One region of the Shewanella sp. MSW genome, then DNA from elsewhere that is predicted to be linked to it. Evidence: predicted binding sites of a transcription regulator. Region 1 holds the regulator's gene; the other holds the start of a gene.
The links. Region 1 encodes FliA, which starts transcription of late flagellar genes. Its sites were predicted from a motif close to CTAAAGNTNNNNNNNNNNNNGCCGATA; they were not measured.
Positions count from the first base shown of each region.

Region 1 (7,841 bases):
TTAAAGTGATGCAAAACTTGCTTAATGAAGGGGTGTCGATTCGGGATCTGCGTACCATAGTGCAAACTTTGCTTGAGTATGGGCCCAAGAGTAATGATACCGAGGTGTTGACCGCCGCAGTGCGTATTGCCCTCAAGCGTATGATAGTGCAGGAGATAGCCGGTCCTGAGCCGGAAATCCCCGTCATAACTTTGGCGCCAGAATTGGAACAGATGTTGCATCAGTCAATGCAGGCGACAGGGGGCGAAGGTCCGAATATCGAGCCGGGACTGGCAGAGCGTATGCAACAGTCACTGGCAGGCGCAGCCCAGAAGCAGGAAATGGTCGGTCAGCCCGCCATATTGCTGACATCCGGCATGCTGCGTTCAACCCTGTCTCGTTTTGTTAAGCACACTATTCCCAATCTGCGGGTGATCTCTTATCAGGAGATCCCAGACGAGAAACAGATACGTATAGTGGCAGCCGTTGGCCAACAGGGGTAACCGAGAGTGAAGATTAAACGTTTTTTTGCCAAAGATATGCGCGCAGCCCTGGCTCAGGTGAAAGAGACTCTGGGCGCAGATGCCGTGATCATGTCCAATAAAAAGGTTACCGGCGGCATTGAAATAGTGGCAGCGGTTGATTATGACGACCCCAAGCCAGCAGCGGCAACAACTGCATCGCCTTTTATGGAATTGGGGGAGGATAAAGTCTCCCTCGGCGCTGGGCATGTACAGGCTAACAGAAAAGCCAAACCAGAGCCTGTGGCCGACTCATTGCAGGCTTTACTTGAGCGGCAACAGAGCCGTTTGAATGAACAGCTCGGGCAGCAAAGTAACGTCAAGGAACTGGAGATGCCGGCTTGGGCCCAAGGGCTCACTGAAGAGCATAAACCAGCCTCACAGCTGCGGGAAAAAACACCTGAGCGGGCAAGTAAGGGCAATAGCGCCAAGCAACAACAAGAGATGGAGGCCATGCGTGAAGAGCTGGCTTCTCTGCGCGGCTTGTTGACTCATCAGCTGTCCAGTTTGATGGCGGATCAGCGTAGCCGCACCGATCCTGTCGGTGCCATGCTGGAACGTAAATTACTGGAAGCCGAATTCTCCCCTGAAGTTGCCGAGCGTCTGGCATCGCTGAGTCAGCACTATCAAAGTGCTGAGCTTGGGCATGCCTTGCCGCAAAGTCTGGCAAACCTGCTTGATAATCAGGGTGATGATTTAATGCGTCAGGGCGGTATTGTCGCGCTGGTCGGCCCTACAGGAGTCGGTAAAACCACGACATTGGCTAAATTGGCGGCCCGTTTTATTGCCCATCATGGCCCGGATTCCGTATTGTTGGTTACCATGGACCATTATCGCATCGGAGCCTTTGAGCAATTGGCAACTTATGGCAAAATAATGGGATGTCCGGTGAAGCAGGCTCATGACCTCAATGAGTTGGAGCAGATACTGTATCAGTTCCGCAGCCGGAAGCTGGTTTTGATAGATACCGCTGGTATGGGGCAAAGGGATATGCGCTTGTACCAACAACTGGATAACCTTGCCGCCAATACCCGTTTGCCTATTCGTAGCTATCTGGTGCTCTCGGCGACCGGCCAACGTCGGGTGCTTGAAGAGGCGGTAAGTCATTTCCAGCGAATTGATCTCGCAGGGGCGGTTTTAACTAAACTTGATGAGTCCGTTTCTTTGGGTGCCGCGTTGAGCGTGTTGATCCAAAGTGGATTATCATTAAGTTATATTACTGATGGTCAAAGGGTTCCTGAGGATATGCAGGTCGCTGATACCCTGACCTTGGCCAAGCAGGCATTGGCCATATTGAACAAGACTGAAGCAAGTCATTTTAATAATAAAGCCAGGTCAGAAGAGATGACCTATGCATTTGAGTAAAGCTATGACCCGGGACCAAGCGAGCGGTTTACGAATGATGAATCAACCAAATAACGAAAAAGTAAAAGTAATTGCCGTGACCGGAGGCAAGGGGGGCGTGGGTAAAACCAGTGTCTCCATCAACACCGCGGTTGCTCTGGCAGAAAAAGGCAAACGTGTCCTGGTTTTGGATGCTGACTTAGGGTTGGCTAATGTGGATGTGATGCTCGGCTTACGCGCCGAACGCAATTTGTCCCATGTGCTATCGGGAGAGTCGGAGCTTGATGATATTATCGTTCGAGGCCCAAAAGGAATAGGTATTATTCCCGCCACCTCGGGGACTCAGGCCATGGTCGAACTGACTGCGGCTCAGCACGCCGGGCTTATCCGCGCCTTCAGTGAAATGAAAACCCAGTTTGATATCTTGGTAGTCGATACGGCTGCCGGGATATCGGATATGGTACTCAGCTTCTCCCGTGCATCACAGGATGTACTTGTGGTTGTCTGTGATGAACCTACCTCTATTACCGATGCTTATGCGCTGATTAAGATCCTCAGTCGTGAGCATGGTGTGTTCCGCTTCAAAATTGTCGCAAATATGGTACGGAGTTTGCGGGAAGGGATGGAGTTATTTGCTAAGCTCAGTAAAGTAACTGACAGATTTTTGGATGTGGCACTTGAACTTGTGGCAACCATTCCGTTTGATGAGAACCTGCGCAAGTCGGTGCGGAAACAGAAATTGATAGTGGAAGCCTATCCCAAGTCTCCGGCCAGTATTGCTTATCATGGACTGGCAAACAAGATTATGAGCTGGCCTATACCTCAGCAACCTGGGGGGCATCTCGAGTTTTTTGTTGAGCGCTTGGTTCAAAGGACAGATTACCGAGAGGATGGTACGAGTGAATAAAGCGGCTGCATACGCAGGTTTAAACGATAAGACACAGATCGTTGAGCATTATGCACCGCTGGTAAAACGAATAGCCCATCATCTGCTTGCCCGTCTGCCTGCATCGGTTCAACTCGATGACCTGCTGCAGGCCGGCATGATGGGATTGCTGGAAGCTTCATCCAAGTTTGATGGCAGCAAAGGCGCCAAGTTTGAGACCTTTGCCGGGATCCGCATTCGTGGCGCCATGATAGATGAGATACGCCGTGGCGACTGGGTTCCACGCTCGGTTCATCGCAATAACCGGCGAGTCGCTCAGGTGATGGATGAGCTCGAACAGGAGTTGGGGCGGGATGCCCGTGATAGTGAAATTGCCGAGCGATTGGAGATGTCGTTGGATGAATACCATCATATTCTCAATGATGTTTCCACCGGTAAAATCATAGGAATAGAAGATTTGGGGGTAGCGCCCGATGTGTTGATGTCGGAAGATATGCCGGCAGATGACACTTTTGAGGGCCTGGCTCAAAGCCAATTCCAATCAGCCTTAACCGATGCCATTAAGCGCTTGCCAGAGCGCGATGCCTTGGTTTTGTCGCTGTATTATGACGAAGCACTGAATTTAAAAGAGATTGGTGTCATTCTTGAGGTAAGTGAGTCCCGGGTGAGCCAGATCCATAGTCAGGCCATGCTGAGGCTGAAAGCCAAACTCAAGCACTGGACACAAGCGTAATTAATGATTGAGCAACTTATAAGTATGTCAGCTCACCGGAGGAAACCTTGGACAAGAATATGAAGATTCTCATCGTTGACGACTTTTCAACGATGAGACGGATCATTAAGAACTTGTTGCGAGACCTGGGGTTCAATAACACCCAGGAAGCAGACGATGGTTCAACAGCTCTGCCTATGCTGCAAAAGGGCGACTTTGACTTCGTCGTGACCGACTGGAACATGCCTGGGATGCAGGGAATCGACCTGCTCAAGGCGATTCGTGCCGACGAGCATCTCAAACATATCCCTGTGTTAATGGTAACTGCCGAAGCCAAACGTGAACAGATTATTGCGGCGGCTCAGGCCGGCGTGAATGGTTATGTTGTTAAGCCTTTTACCGCGGCTACGTTGAAAGAGAAATTGGATAAGATTTTCGAACGGCTCGGTTGAGTGGGGTGATGCAATGAAAGCAGAGACATCCGGGCTGGTGACTTTGGAGCAGGCACAGGAATTGGTTGCCCTGCTCAGTCAGGGAGAGCAGGATAAGGCCGACGAATTGCTGCGGGAACTGGCGGCTCCCCTGCAAAGGGATCTGTTCGAAGAAGTCGGTAAGCTGACCCGCCAGTTGCACAACGCCTTAGTGGATTTTCAGGTAGATAGCCGCCTTATTGAGCTTGCCAACACTGATATCCCAGACGCCAAAGAACGCCTTACCTATGTCATTGATATGACAGAGCAAGCAGCCAACAAAACTATGGACGCAGTCGAAGAATGCTTGCCTTTGTCGGATGCTCTGAGTACCAATCTGCAAAATGTCAAACCCGCCTGGGATAAGCTGATGCGCCGTGATTTGGCCTTGCATGAGTTCAAGGGCCTGTGTCATGACGTACAACACTTTATGCAACAGAGTGAAGCCGATGCTTGTCGGCTGCGGGAATTACTGAATCAGATACTGATGGCTCAGGATTTTCAGGATTTGACCGGACAGATGATCCGTCGGGTCATAGAGCTGGTGCGGGAAGTGGAAAACAGCTTGGTTTCGTTGCTGACAGTGTTCGGTGAGCAGCCGCTGGATGATCTCTGCGGCGCTGAGGATAAGAGCATAGAGGCAGAAGGTCCCATACTGAACGCAGAGCAACGCGAAGACGTGGTGAATGGTCAGGATGAAGTCGATGATCTGCTCTCAAGTCTGGGTTTCTAATTAGGAGTCAATTTAATGGCCTTTGATGTTGATGAAGAGATACTCCAGGATTTTTTGATTGAAGCTGGCGAGATCCTTGAGCTGTTGCAAGAGCAGTTGGTATCTCTGGAAAACAATCCGGAAGATACAGATTTGCTCAACGCCATCTTCAGGGGATTTCACACGGTCAAAGGCGGTGCAGGATTCCTCGGGTTAGGGCCCATGGTGGATGTCTGTCACGAGGCAGAAAACACCTTCGATTTATTGCGTACCGGTAAGCGCAGTGTCAACTCCGAGTTGATGGATATCATACTGCAAGCGTTGGACACGATTAACACCATGTTCAACCAAACCCAATCCGGCCAGGAGCAGGAAGCTGCAGATGAAGTGTTATTGGCAAAACTCAAGCTGCTTAGCTCAGGTGCACCTTTACCTTCAGAACAGGCTCAGGCTGAAACGCCTGCCGCAGTAGAAACCGGCGATGAGAGTGTTGATGAGTTGTTTGATGGCATGCTTGATAGTGCCGCGGTGGAGCTGTTTGAGGAGCCAACTTCACAGACTCCCGAGACATCGACTCAAGGCAGCGCAGCCAGTATAGATGAAATTGATGAAGCCGAGTTTGAAGCCTTGCTGGATGCCTTGCATGGTTCAGGCAAGGGCCCTTCTGCCGGCAGTGCACCGGCTTTGGGTAGTGACGCCCTCAAGTCCAGCGACAGCGCTCCTGTAAGTTCCTCTTCAGATGACATCACAGACGATGAATTTGAGCGACTGCTCGATGAATTGCATGGTAAGGGGCAGTTTGCTGCGGCGCCTGCAGCCAACAGTGCTGTTGTTGAGGAAGCCGCATCTGCCAGTGTCGATGCCGATGAAATCTCCGATGATGAGTTTGAAAAGCTCCTCGATGAGTTACATGGCAAAGGCGCCGGTCCAGGGGCTAAAGCCAGTGGTTCAGCGCCTGCTGTATCCCAACCCTCTGCATCTCAAGCTACCGCGTCCCAAGCGCCGGCAACGAATGCAGCGGCGGTACAAAAGGCCGCTGCTGCAACTAGCAAAGTCGAGGCGCCTAAAGCCGCCGCCAAGCCTCAGGCCAAGTCTCCTGCAGTTGCTAAAGACGCTACACCTGCCAAGGCTGCGGCCAGCGTACCGCAGGGGGAAACCACAGTTCGGGTTGATACGGCTCGCCTGGATGAGATCATGAATATGGTCGGTGAGCTGGTATTGGTGCGTAACCGTTTGGTCAGCCTCGGGATATCCCGTGAAGACGAGGAGATGTCCAAGGCGCTGGCTAACCTGGATCTGGTGACTTCCGATTTGCAGGGGGCCGTGATGAAGACCCGGATGCAGCCGATTAAGAAAGTATTCGGTCGTTTTCCCAGGGTGGTTCGTGACTTGGCCCGCAGCCTCAATAAAGAGATAGATCTGCGGATGATAGGTGAAGACACGGATCTGGATAAAAACCTGGTCGAAGCCCTTGCCGATCCTCTGGTGCACCTGGTGCGTAACTCTGTGGATCATGGTATTGAAATGCCTGATGTACGTGAGGCCAATGGTAAGCCAAGAACCGGGGTGATTACCCTGGCAGCCAGCCAGGAAGGTGACCATATTCTGCTTAAAATTGAGGATGACGGCGCCGGAATGGACGCCGGGAAACTCAAAGAGATTGCCATTAGTCGTGGCGTGCTGGATGAAGACAGCGCGGCCCGTATGTCCGATCAGGAAGCCTATAACCTGATTTTCGCCCCCGGCTTCTCGACCAAGGTAGAGATTTCCGATATTTCCGGCCGTGGGGTGGGGATGGATGTGGTTAAGACCCGTATCACCCAGCTTAATGGCTCTGTGCATATCGATTCAGCCAAAGGTAAAGGCACCCGTCTGGAGATTAAGGTACCTTTGACCTTGGCGATTATGCCCACTCTGATGGTGGAAGTTGCCAAGCAGGTGTTTGCCTTGCCGCTCTCCAGTGTGAATGAAATTTTCCATCTGGATCTGACCAAGACCAATATAGTGGATGGACAACTGACGGTAATAGTCAGGGAAAAGGCGGTGCCATTGTTCTATCTCGAACGTTGGCTCAGCCGTAAACCGATGAGCTTCCAACATGGTGACAAAAAGCATGGCCATGTGGTTATAGTGCAGCTTGGCACTATGCAGATAGGCTTTGTGGTGGACGCCCTGATAGGTCAGGAAGAGGTGGTGATTAAACCGCTGGGCTCCATGTTGCACGGTACGCCGGGGATGGCGGGGGCCACTATAACATCGGACGGCGGTATTGCGCTGATCCTCGATGTACCAGGATTATTGAAGCACTACGCCAAGTCCAAGCGTTGAAGTGCTGTATAAGGATTTAAATGACCATTAAAGTTTTGGTTGTCGATGATTCGAGCTTCTTTCGACGACGAGTCAGCGAAATAGTCAATCAGGATCCTGAGCTTGAAGTGATAGGAATGGCCAATAACGGTGCCGAAGCCGTTAAGCTGGCCGCTGAGCTCAAGCCTCAGGTGATCACCATGGATATTGAAATGCCGATAATGGACGGAATAACCGCCGTGCGGCAGATAATGGCCACTCATCCGACACCTATCCTGATGTTCTCTTCTTTAACCCATGATGGCGCCAAGGCAACCCTGGATGCGCTGGACGCAGGGGCTTTGGATTTTCTTCCCAAGCGTTTTGAAGATATTGCCACCAACAAGGATGAAGCGATTCGTTTGCTGCAGCAAAGGGTCAAGGCGTTGGGACGCAGGCGGATATTTCGCCCCATAGTTCGGCCAAACGTAACGCCTACGCCGCCTGGTTCGTCAAACCGGCCCGCAGCGTCAAGCAGTTTGCCGCGCCAGAGCGCCACAGCAGCAAGTATTTCAGCCAATCGTCAATTGCAGAGACGCAGTGCGGGGGCGGCGCCTGCAAGAGCCAGTGGCAAGCAATATAAATTGCTGGTTATAGGCACTTCCACCGGTGGGCCGGTGGCATTACAGCGAATATTGACCCAGTTTCCGGCGGACTATCCGCATCCCATTTTATTGGTACAGCATATGCCGGCAGCTTTTACACCGGCCTTTGCCAGCAGGCTTAATGGTTTGTGTAAGATAGAAGTCAAAGAAGCTGTCAACGGCGACATGCTCAGACCCGGTTGCGCCTATCTCGCGCCCGGCGGCATGCAAATGATGCTGGAGCGTTCAGGGGCTACAGGCCGGATTAAAATTCTCGCCGGCAATGA
Region 1 is NZ_LVDR01000014.1:90,595-98,435, reverse strand. It holds gene flhA (flagellar biosynthesis protein FlhA) at 1-482, shown strand, start outside; gene flhF (flagellar biosynthesis protein FlhF) at 489-1,865, shown strand; gene AYI96_RS15125 (MinD/ParA family protein) at 1,870-2,751, shown strand; gene AYI96_RS15120 (RNA polymerase sigma factor FliA) at 2,744-3,463, shown strand; gene cheY (chemotaxis response regulator CheY) at 3,511-3,894, shown strand; gene AYI96_RS15110 (protein phosphatase CheZ) at 3,908-4,645, shown strand; gene AYI96_RS15105 (chemotaxis protein CheA) at 4,661-6,952, shown strand; gene AYI96_RS15100 (chemotaxis response regulator protein-glutamate methylesterase) at 6,973-7,841, shown strand, end outside.

Region 2 (7,841 bases), on a different contig from region 1:
GCAAGCGCCCTGGCAATCGACACCCTCTGTTGTTGACCGCCGGACAACTCGTGGGGATACCGTTCACCAAGCCCCGGGAGCTTGACCAAATCCAACATCTCCTCGAGCCGGCTCAGGCGCTGCGCCTTGTTCAACCCCTTGACACCAAAGAGGATATTCTGCGCGACCGTCAAGTGGGGAAACAGGGCATAGTCCTGAAAGATCATCCCCACGCCACGCTCCTCTCCAGGAACCTGCAGCTTATCCGTGGTTACTGCACGGCCGCTGATATGAATTTCACCGGCGGAGACCGGCTGCAGTCCGGCAATGGCTCTGAGCAGAGTCGTTTTACCACAACCACTGGGTCCGAGCAGGGCGGCAATTTCACCGGCTTGCAAAGTAATGCTCAGCCCTTTGAGCACCTGCTGGGCGCCATAATGGCTATGGAGTTGCTTGACACTCAGGGTCGACATCAGTTGTTTTGCTCCAGCGAACGGTTGAGATAAATCAAGGGCACCAGCCCCACCAACACAATAACAATAGCCGCCAACGCCCCCTGCTCCAACTGCTCATCGGAGACGTATTGGAACACTTGGGTGGCCAGGTTGTGAAACCCGACAGGGCTTAGCAACAAGGCAGCCGGCAACTCTTTCATCGCCTCGATAAATACCAGCAGCAGAGCGGCAAAAATACCGCTGCGCAGCAATGGCAGATGGATTAATGCCAGTACTTTACCCGGTGTCTTGCCCAGGCTGATGGCCGCCATGTCAAGAGAAGGCGACAGCCGTTTGTAACTGCTCTCTATGCTGCCGATGGCGATGGCGGCAAAGCGAATACAAAACGCCAGCACCAGGGCGGCGATACTGCCGGTGAACAAGAGCCCCGGGCCTTGACGCTCGAACAGAGCGTAGAGATCATCAATTCTGAAATCGAGCCAGGTCAGCGGAATAAGCACGGCAATCGCCAGCACAGTGCCCGGCAGTGCATAGCCGGTACTGACCAGACGGGATGGCAGCATGTCCCACTTTCGCGGGCTCAGGCGGCGAATGAACACCAAGAGGATAGCCAAAAGCAAACACAATACACTGCTGATGGCGGCGACCATTAGGCTGTTGAGACTGTACTGCCAAAAGTCACTGTTCCAGCTCTGCTGCCAGTAATCCAAGGCGTAACTGCCGAGAATGACAAATGGCAAAACAAAGGCCAGCAGCAGCAACAGCGAGCAGTAGCCGAGCGCCAACCACTCACGCCAACCTTTAAGCCGGTAAGGCTCCGGCGCCTCAAGCAACAGCTGCTTTTGAAATAATTGTTGTTTACGCCTCGCCATACGCTCCAGCGCAAACAGAGTAAAAACACCAAGCAACATCAATAGCGAAATTTTGGCGGCGGCCGCCAAGTCACCATAGGCTCGCCAGGTATCGTAGACAGCCGTGGTCAGGGTGGATACCGCAAAATAATTGACCGTCGCCAAGTCAGCCATGGTTTCCATGGCCACCAGGGCGACACCGGCCGCCAGCGCCGGGCGCGCCATTGGCAGCGACAAACGCCAGAAACTCTGCCATGGCGAGCAGCCCATCACCTTGGCCGCATGCTGCAAACTTAAGGACTGCTCCAGAAACGCGGTGCGCCCCAAGAGGTAAACGTAGGGGAAGAGCACCAGCGACAACATCACAGTGGCGCCGCCCAGAGTTCGAATATCGGGAAACCAGTAGTCGGTTACCGATTGCCAACCAAAACTTGCGCGTAAAAAACGCTGCACAGGCCCGGCATAATCCAGTAAATCGGTATACACATAAGCGACAATATAGGCCGGCATGGCCAGCGGCAACAACAGAGCCCACTGGAACAGGCGCCTGCCGCGAAATTCACAGCGCGCCACCAGCCAGGCAGCAGGCACCGCCAAAAGCAAACTGCCGACACTCACCCCCAACATCAGCCAAAAGGTATTGGCTATGTATGACGGCAACACAGTGGCAAACATCTGCCCAAAGCGGGTTTCACCCGGTTCGAACGCCTGCATGACCAGCGCCAGCAACGGCGCCACCATTAAGCCGCAGACGATAAACCCCGCCCACGACCAGCCCCTGGAGAAGGTCAGGATCACAGCTATTCCCCCATAGCCTTTGCAGAAACGCCTTCAAGCTCAGAGATCAAACTTAACCTCATCGAGCAGTCTCAGCGCCGCCTGATGATGCTCTGCCAACTTGTAGACAGGCAAATCATCGGCTTTAAAGTCTCCCCAGGATGCCACCAACTCTGAGACAGGTACATCAGCCTTGACCGGATATTCCATATTGACCTCGGCATAGCTCTGTTGGGCGGCATCCGAAGACAGATACTCCATCAGTTTGAGGGCATCGGCCGAGTTAGGCGCATGCTTGGCCAGTGCCATACCCGAGACATTGATATGGGCACCACGATTTTCCTGATTCGGGAAGTTGATCACCGCCGCTTCGGCCCATGGCCGCTGTTTGGGATCTTGCAGCATCTTGCCGTAGTAATAACTGTTGCCGATGGCGATATCACACAAACCTTCTTTTACCGCCTGCACCTGCGCCCTATCGTTACCCTGAGGCTTACGGGCCAAGTTACTCTTCAGTCCCTGAAGCCAACTCTTGGCATCAGCTTCACCGTGGTGGGCTATCATGGAGGCCACCAGCGCTATGTTGTAGGGATGCTTGCCACTACGCATACACACCTTACCCTTGTAACGGGCATCGGCCAGGTCTTCATAGTTGATTGTCAGCGGCCCGAGGCGCTCCTTGCTGGAATAGAGATTACGCACCCTCATAGTCAGGGCGTACCAGTTTCCTTCGGGATCCCGGTATTGGGCCGGAATATTCTGCTTGAGTGTGTCACTTTCCACCTGTTTGACCAACTGCTTGTCCACCAATTCCTGCAAGCGGGAAAAGTCAGACGTCAGCACCAGATCCGCCGGTGATAAGCGTCCTTCACGGGCCAATCTATCGGCAATGCCATCTTTGGCAAATACAAAATTAACCTTCACCCCGGTAGCCTGACTGAAGTCATCCAGAATGGGCTTGACCAAAAACTCCTGACGATAGGAATAAACCGTCACCTCATCGGCGGCGACCACCGGCAACGTCAAGCTGGATGCGGCTAACGCACTGCCAAGTATCAGACCTGTCTTGTAGCTCATATTTTTCAGTACCCCATGTTGGATGAGTAATTTAATGAGAACTATTTCTAATCAACTTTATTTTCAGCCTAGTGCAAAAATTCTGGCAAGGGGAATACAAATGAGAACAGACAGAATGGCAGTGGCTGGGAGCAAAGCGATTGGAATCGGCCAAATTGTCGCAAACTAAACTAAACTGAACCTTAAAACTTATACATGGAGAGGGGAAGTATCTTGGATATTTTGGAAATCCTGCTGGCTGTGGTGTCTTTGCTACTGATCTTGTTTCTGTTCCGTCACAGGTTAAGACCTGAAAAGCGTCGTCAGGACAGACCCTCTGCCCCCAAAGAGAAACAATATCACTGTGTCTCCATAGTGTTGGCGCCAAATGCCTGCCAAGCGATAAGAGCGCTTGAAGGCAAGCGTTTTCTGTCAAAGGAGGCGCCCCGGCTCCCCTTGGCGGAATGTGACTGCAGCCAATGCGACTGCAAGTATCAACATCATGAAGACAGAAGAGTTCCCTTCAGCGATCGGCGACTGGACTATGGCATGAGCCGTGACCTCTATGGCGTCTTCGGTGAAACCAACCGCAGAACCCACCCCAAGGGCAGGCGTTACTCGGACTTGGCCAAACCGCAAATCACCGAGAAATCACCCAGGACGAGTATCTCGGAAACTCTGCCTGATTGATGCCGATTCCAGCCAGTATGCCAAGGCCGGTGCCACTTTACGCCAGTCGAGATCCGGATGACGAAAATCAAGGTATTCGAGTAGCACCAACAGCAGTACCTGTCTGGCATCGAGTGGGCCGCTCGCAATAATTCCCTGACGCTCCACCTCCATTAAGGCTCTGAGCAGGGCCTGCTCGAAACGGCCGCTCCAGAAAGATGAACGAACCCCCTCCTCTTCACGCATCTGTTCCTGCCTTAAGCCAACGGCGCTATCCAGCGCGCCTTTGAGCAGCGAGAACTGGCACTCATAAGCCCAGTTTCCGGGTGGTCCAAAGAAACAATTCTGGCCGAATTTGTCGTCCAGAAAGCGAGCTATGACTTCGCTGTCGAACAGTGCGGCGCCATCATCCAAAAGCAGACAGGGAACTTTTCCCAAAGGGTTAACCGACAGTAACTCGTCACTGTTATCGAAAGGATTGACCAGCTTTTCATCCAACGCCAAACCCAGCTCGCGGGCAATGACCCTGACCACGCGGGCATAAGGCGAAGCTGTAGAGTAATAGAGCTGCATCCAGACTCTCCTGTTACCAGTATTTTTCGACTGTTATCTGTCCTGGGGCACGGCGCAGGTTTTTGGCCAAGCCTTTATCGATAAGTGCCGCCGTAGCCCCCTGGATCATCCCGGGATTACCACAAAGCATCAATTGCGAGTCCTTTGCACTTATGTTCAGCCCGGCCTTGGCCTCTATCTCACCACTTTGCAGGCCATCCGGGATGCGACAACGCAACGCACCATCAAAATCTTCACGAGTGACACAGGGCACAAACACAAATTGCTCGGGATAGGCCTGTTGATAGCCGCGGATCTTATCGAGATAGGCAAGATCCCGCGCTTCTCTTACCCCGTAAACCAGAACCACCTTATCAAACCGCTGCCAAGGCTCAGGAGTATCCAACATGGAAAGAAACGGCCCCACAGCCGTACCTGTTGCCAAAAACCACAGGTGACGCCCCTGTAATTCTCCTTTTGGGATCTCATCCAAAGTCATAAAGCCGGTGGCTTTGTCTGTCACGCTAATACTGTCACCCGGCTGCAAAGATTGCAGATCCGGTGACAACTGGCCTTGATCTACCGCCACCGCCAGTATTTCAAGATAGTCAGTCCCAGGGGCATTCACCAGCGAATAGGCCCGGGCGATACGTTTATCATCCCGCAGCTGACTGAGCTTGATAAACTGGCCGGCAATAAACGGTGCTATCTCGGCGGCAATCCTCAGGCTGAATAACTTGCTGTTCCAATCGATACGCTCAATGACCCGACCTTCAGTCCACATAGCTTCTCCTTAGGTAACACAAGACGATTATTGCAGCATAACCCCATATTCAACCAACAAAAACCCCTCATAGTGAGGGGGTTATCTGCAGGTAAGATTTCGCATGATCTCGATTATTCCTGCTCTGTGCTAAAGCTATCTCTGAATGCCTGCAACCCTTGCTGTACCAGAGAGTAAGTTTCATCCACCCCAGTCTTGATTTCGCCTTCCAGCACCTTGAGCCCGGAGAGGATATCCGTCGCCTCTTTAAAGCCCTGATCTATGGCGCCGCCGATAACGTCCATAAAACCGGACAGCTGACTGTCAAAGTCCATGCTGGAATTTTGCTGCTGGTAGACACTGAAGAACTGAGTCGCAAAGCTAACAATTCTGTCGGCCGTGGCCTCGGGAGAAGTATCTATCTGCTGCTCCTGCACCTGCTGCAGGGCATTTTCACCCATGTAGGGTGCCAGTTCTTCATTGATGGCCTCAATCGCGGCGCGATACAAGAGACTCATGGGTTCGTTGCCACTATTGAGACTTACCTCCTCCTGCGCCGCCAGAATAGCGTTATTCATCAACTGCTGACTGACATGGCGGATGCTCTTGCTACTGGCGACTTCAGATACCGCCTTGCCATGATTACCATCCAGTTGTTGGGTCTTATCCTTGGCCACCTCAGAGACCTGAGCGCCATGATTGCGGATTTCCATCTTGGTTTCCTCGTATGAAAAGCGTGTCCCAGGTTAATTATCGACCAATTCAGCAATTAGTTTAGTGATTGTTTACCCAGGCCGATACTCGGGCTATGATCCCACATGTTATTTAAGTATTTGATAGAAAATAAAAATGGTAAGAATTTTTCTACTGCTTTGTCTTTCAGTGCTTTTTGGTTTGCCGTCCCAGGCCGCCAACACTAATCAAACCATATTCCTGGTTAGGCACGCGGAAAAAGCTCAGGGAAGCGATCCCGGGCTGACAGCCGCTGGTAAGGCGCGAGCCGAGACTCTGGCAGCGGCACTACAGGACACCCAACTGCAAAGGCTGATGTCGAGTGAGTTTCGCCGAACTCAGGAAACCCTGGGACCAATTGCAACAGCCAAACAACTCAGGATTGAGGTGTTTCCAGCCAAAGGCGGCTTGGAGGTTCACATCAATGCCATAGCTGATGCGGTCAAAGCCAGCCAAGGCAATGTGCTGATCGCCGGCCATAGCAATACGATTCCGGCCATCATCAAGGCACTCGGTGGTCCCCTTGTTAGTTTGGATGAGCAGCAATACGATCAACTTTTTATTCTCACCTTGGCAGAACAGGGGCCCACGGGCCTGGTAACCAGCCACTTTGGCAGTCAATAAGGATAGAAGATGCGCGAGCAAAACTGGTTTATGTGGGGCCTGGAACTCTTTTCCGGCCTGTTTTTGATAGTCGTCGGCTTAGGACTCTTGGTAATCACTTATATGTATATCGCCGATGTGATGCAAACCAAGCAGGCGGTGCGGCATAACTACCCTGTTGTCGGACGATTCCGATATTTCTTCGAGAAAATGGGCGAATTCTTCCGCCAGTACTTTTTCGCTCTCGATCGGGAAGAACTCCCCTTCAATCGTGCCGAGCGTAGTTGGGTCTACCGGGCGGCGAAAAATGTCGACCGCACCATAGCCTTCGGCTCCACCAGGCCACTGGAAGCCAACGGCAGCATACTGTTTATGAACACCGCCTTCCCCACACTGGATCAAGACGTTGTACCGCCAACACCTGTGATTATTGGCCCTGACTGCGAACATCCCTTTGCCACCAGCGCCATTTGCCATATTTCCGCCATGAGCTTCGGTGCTCTTTCTCGCCCAGCTGTTACCGCCCTTTCCCATGGGGCAGCCCAGGCAGGATGCTGGCTCAACACAGGCGAAGGCGGCCTCAGCGCCCACCACCTCAAGGGAAACTGCGATCTGGTATTCCAGATAGGCACTGCCAAATATGGCGTTCGCAACGCTGAAGGGCACCTGGATGATGACAAGCTCAGGGAAGTGGCCGCTCACTCTCAGGTGAAAATGTTCGAAATCAAACTCAGTCAGGGAGCCAAGCCAGGCAAGGGGGGAATTCTTCCCGGGGTAAAGGTAACCGAAGAGATAGCCGCGATTAGAGGGATCCCAGCAGGAGAGGATTCCATCAGTCCCAACGGCCATATCGAGTTTCATCATGTCGGCGACATTCTCGACATGATAGCCAGAGTCAGACAGGTGACAGGCAAACCCACAGGGATCAAAGCGGTCTTGGGTGATACTCACTGGTTGGAAGATTTTCTGGAAGAGATTAACCAACGCGGTCATGACTCGGCTCCCGATTTCTTCACCCTCGACAGCGCCGATGGCGGAACGGGCGCAGCGCCGCAAACCTTGATGGACTATGTTGGCCTACCGCTGAAAGAGAGCTTGCCACTGTTGGTCGATCAACTGCGGCGGCATGGACTGAAGCAAAGGATTAAGGTGATAGCCTCTGGCAAGCTTATCACCCCCTCCAGAGTGGCCTGGGCGCTGGCGCTTGGGGCGGATTTCACCGCCTCAGCGAGAGGGAATATGTTCGCGCTGGGATGTATTCAAGCGCTGCAGTGCAACAAGGATACCTGCCCCACCGGGATAACCACCCATAACAAGAAACTGCAACAAGGATTGGATCCCAGGGATAAATCCACCCGAGTCGCCAACTACAACAAGGCATTGCACCATGATCTGGGGATGCTG
Region 2 is NZ_LVDR01000002.1:360,578-368,418, reverse strand. It holds gene AYI96_RS03220 (ABC transporter ATP-binding protein) at 1-455, opposite strand, end outside; gene AYI96_RS03215 (ABC transporter permease) at 452-2,083, opposite strand; gene AYI96_RS03210 (Fe(3+) ABC transporter substrate-binding protein) at 2,123-3,139, opposite strand; gene AYI96_RS03205 (hypothetical protein) at 3,353-3,808, shown strand; gene AYI96_RS03200 (glutathione S-transferase N-terminal domain-containing protein) at 3,770-4,360, opposite strand; gene AYI96_RS03195 (ferredoxin--NADP reductase) at 4,374-5,123, opposite strand; gene AYI96_RS03190 (DUF5610 domain-containing protein) at 5,237-5,815, opposite strand; gene AYI96_RS03185 (phosphoglycerate mutase family protein) at 5,952-6,458, shown strand; gene AYI96_RS03180 (FMN-binding glutamate synthase family protein) at 6,468-7,841, shown strand, end outside.
Region 2: AYI96_RS03190 (DUF5610 domain-containing protein) is a predicted target of FliA. The motif match lies at 5,854-5,880, and genes of this name have one in related genera.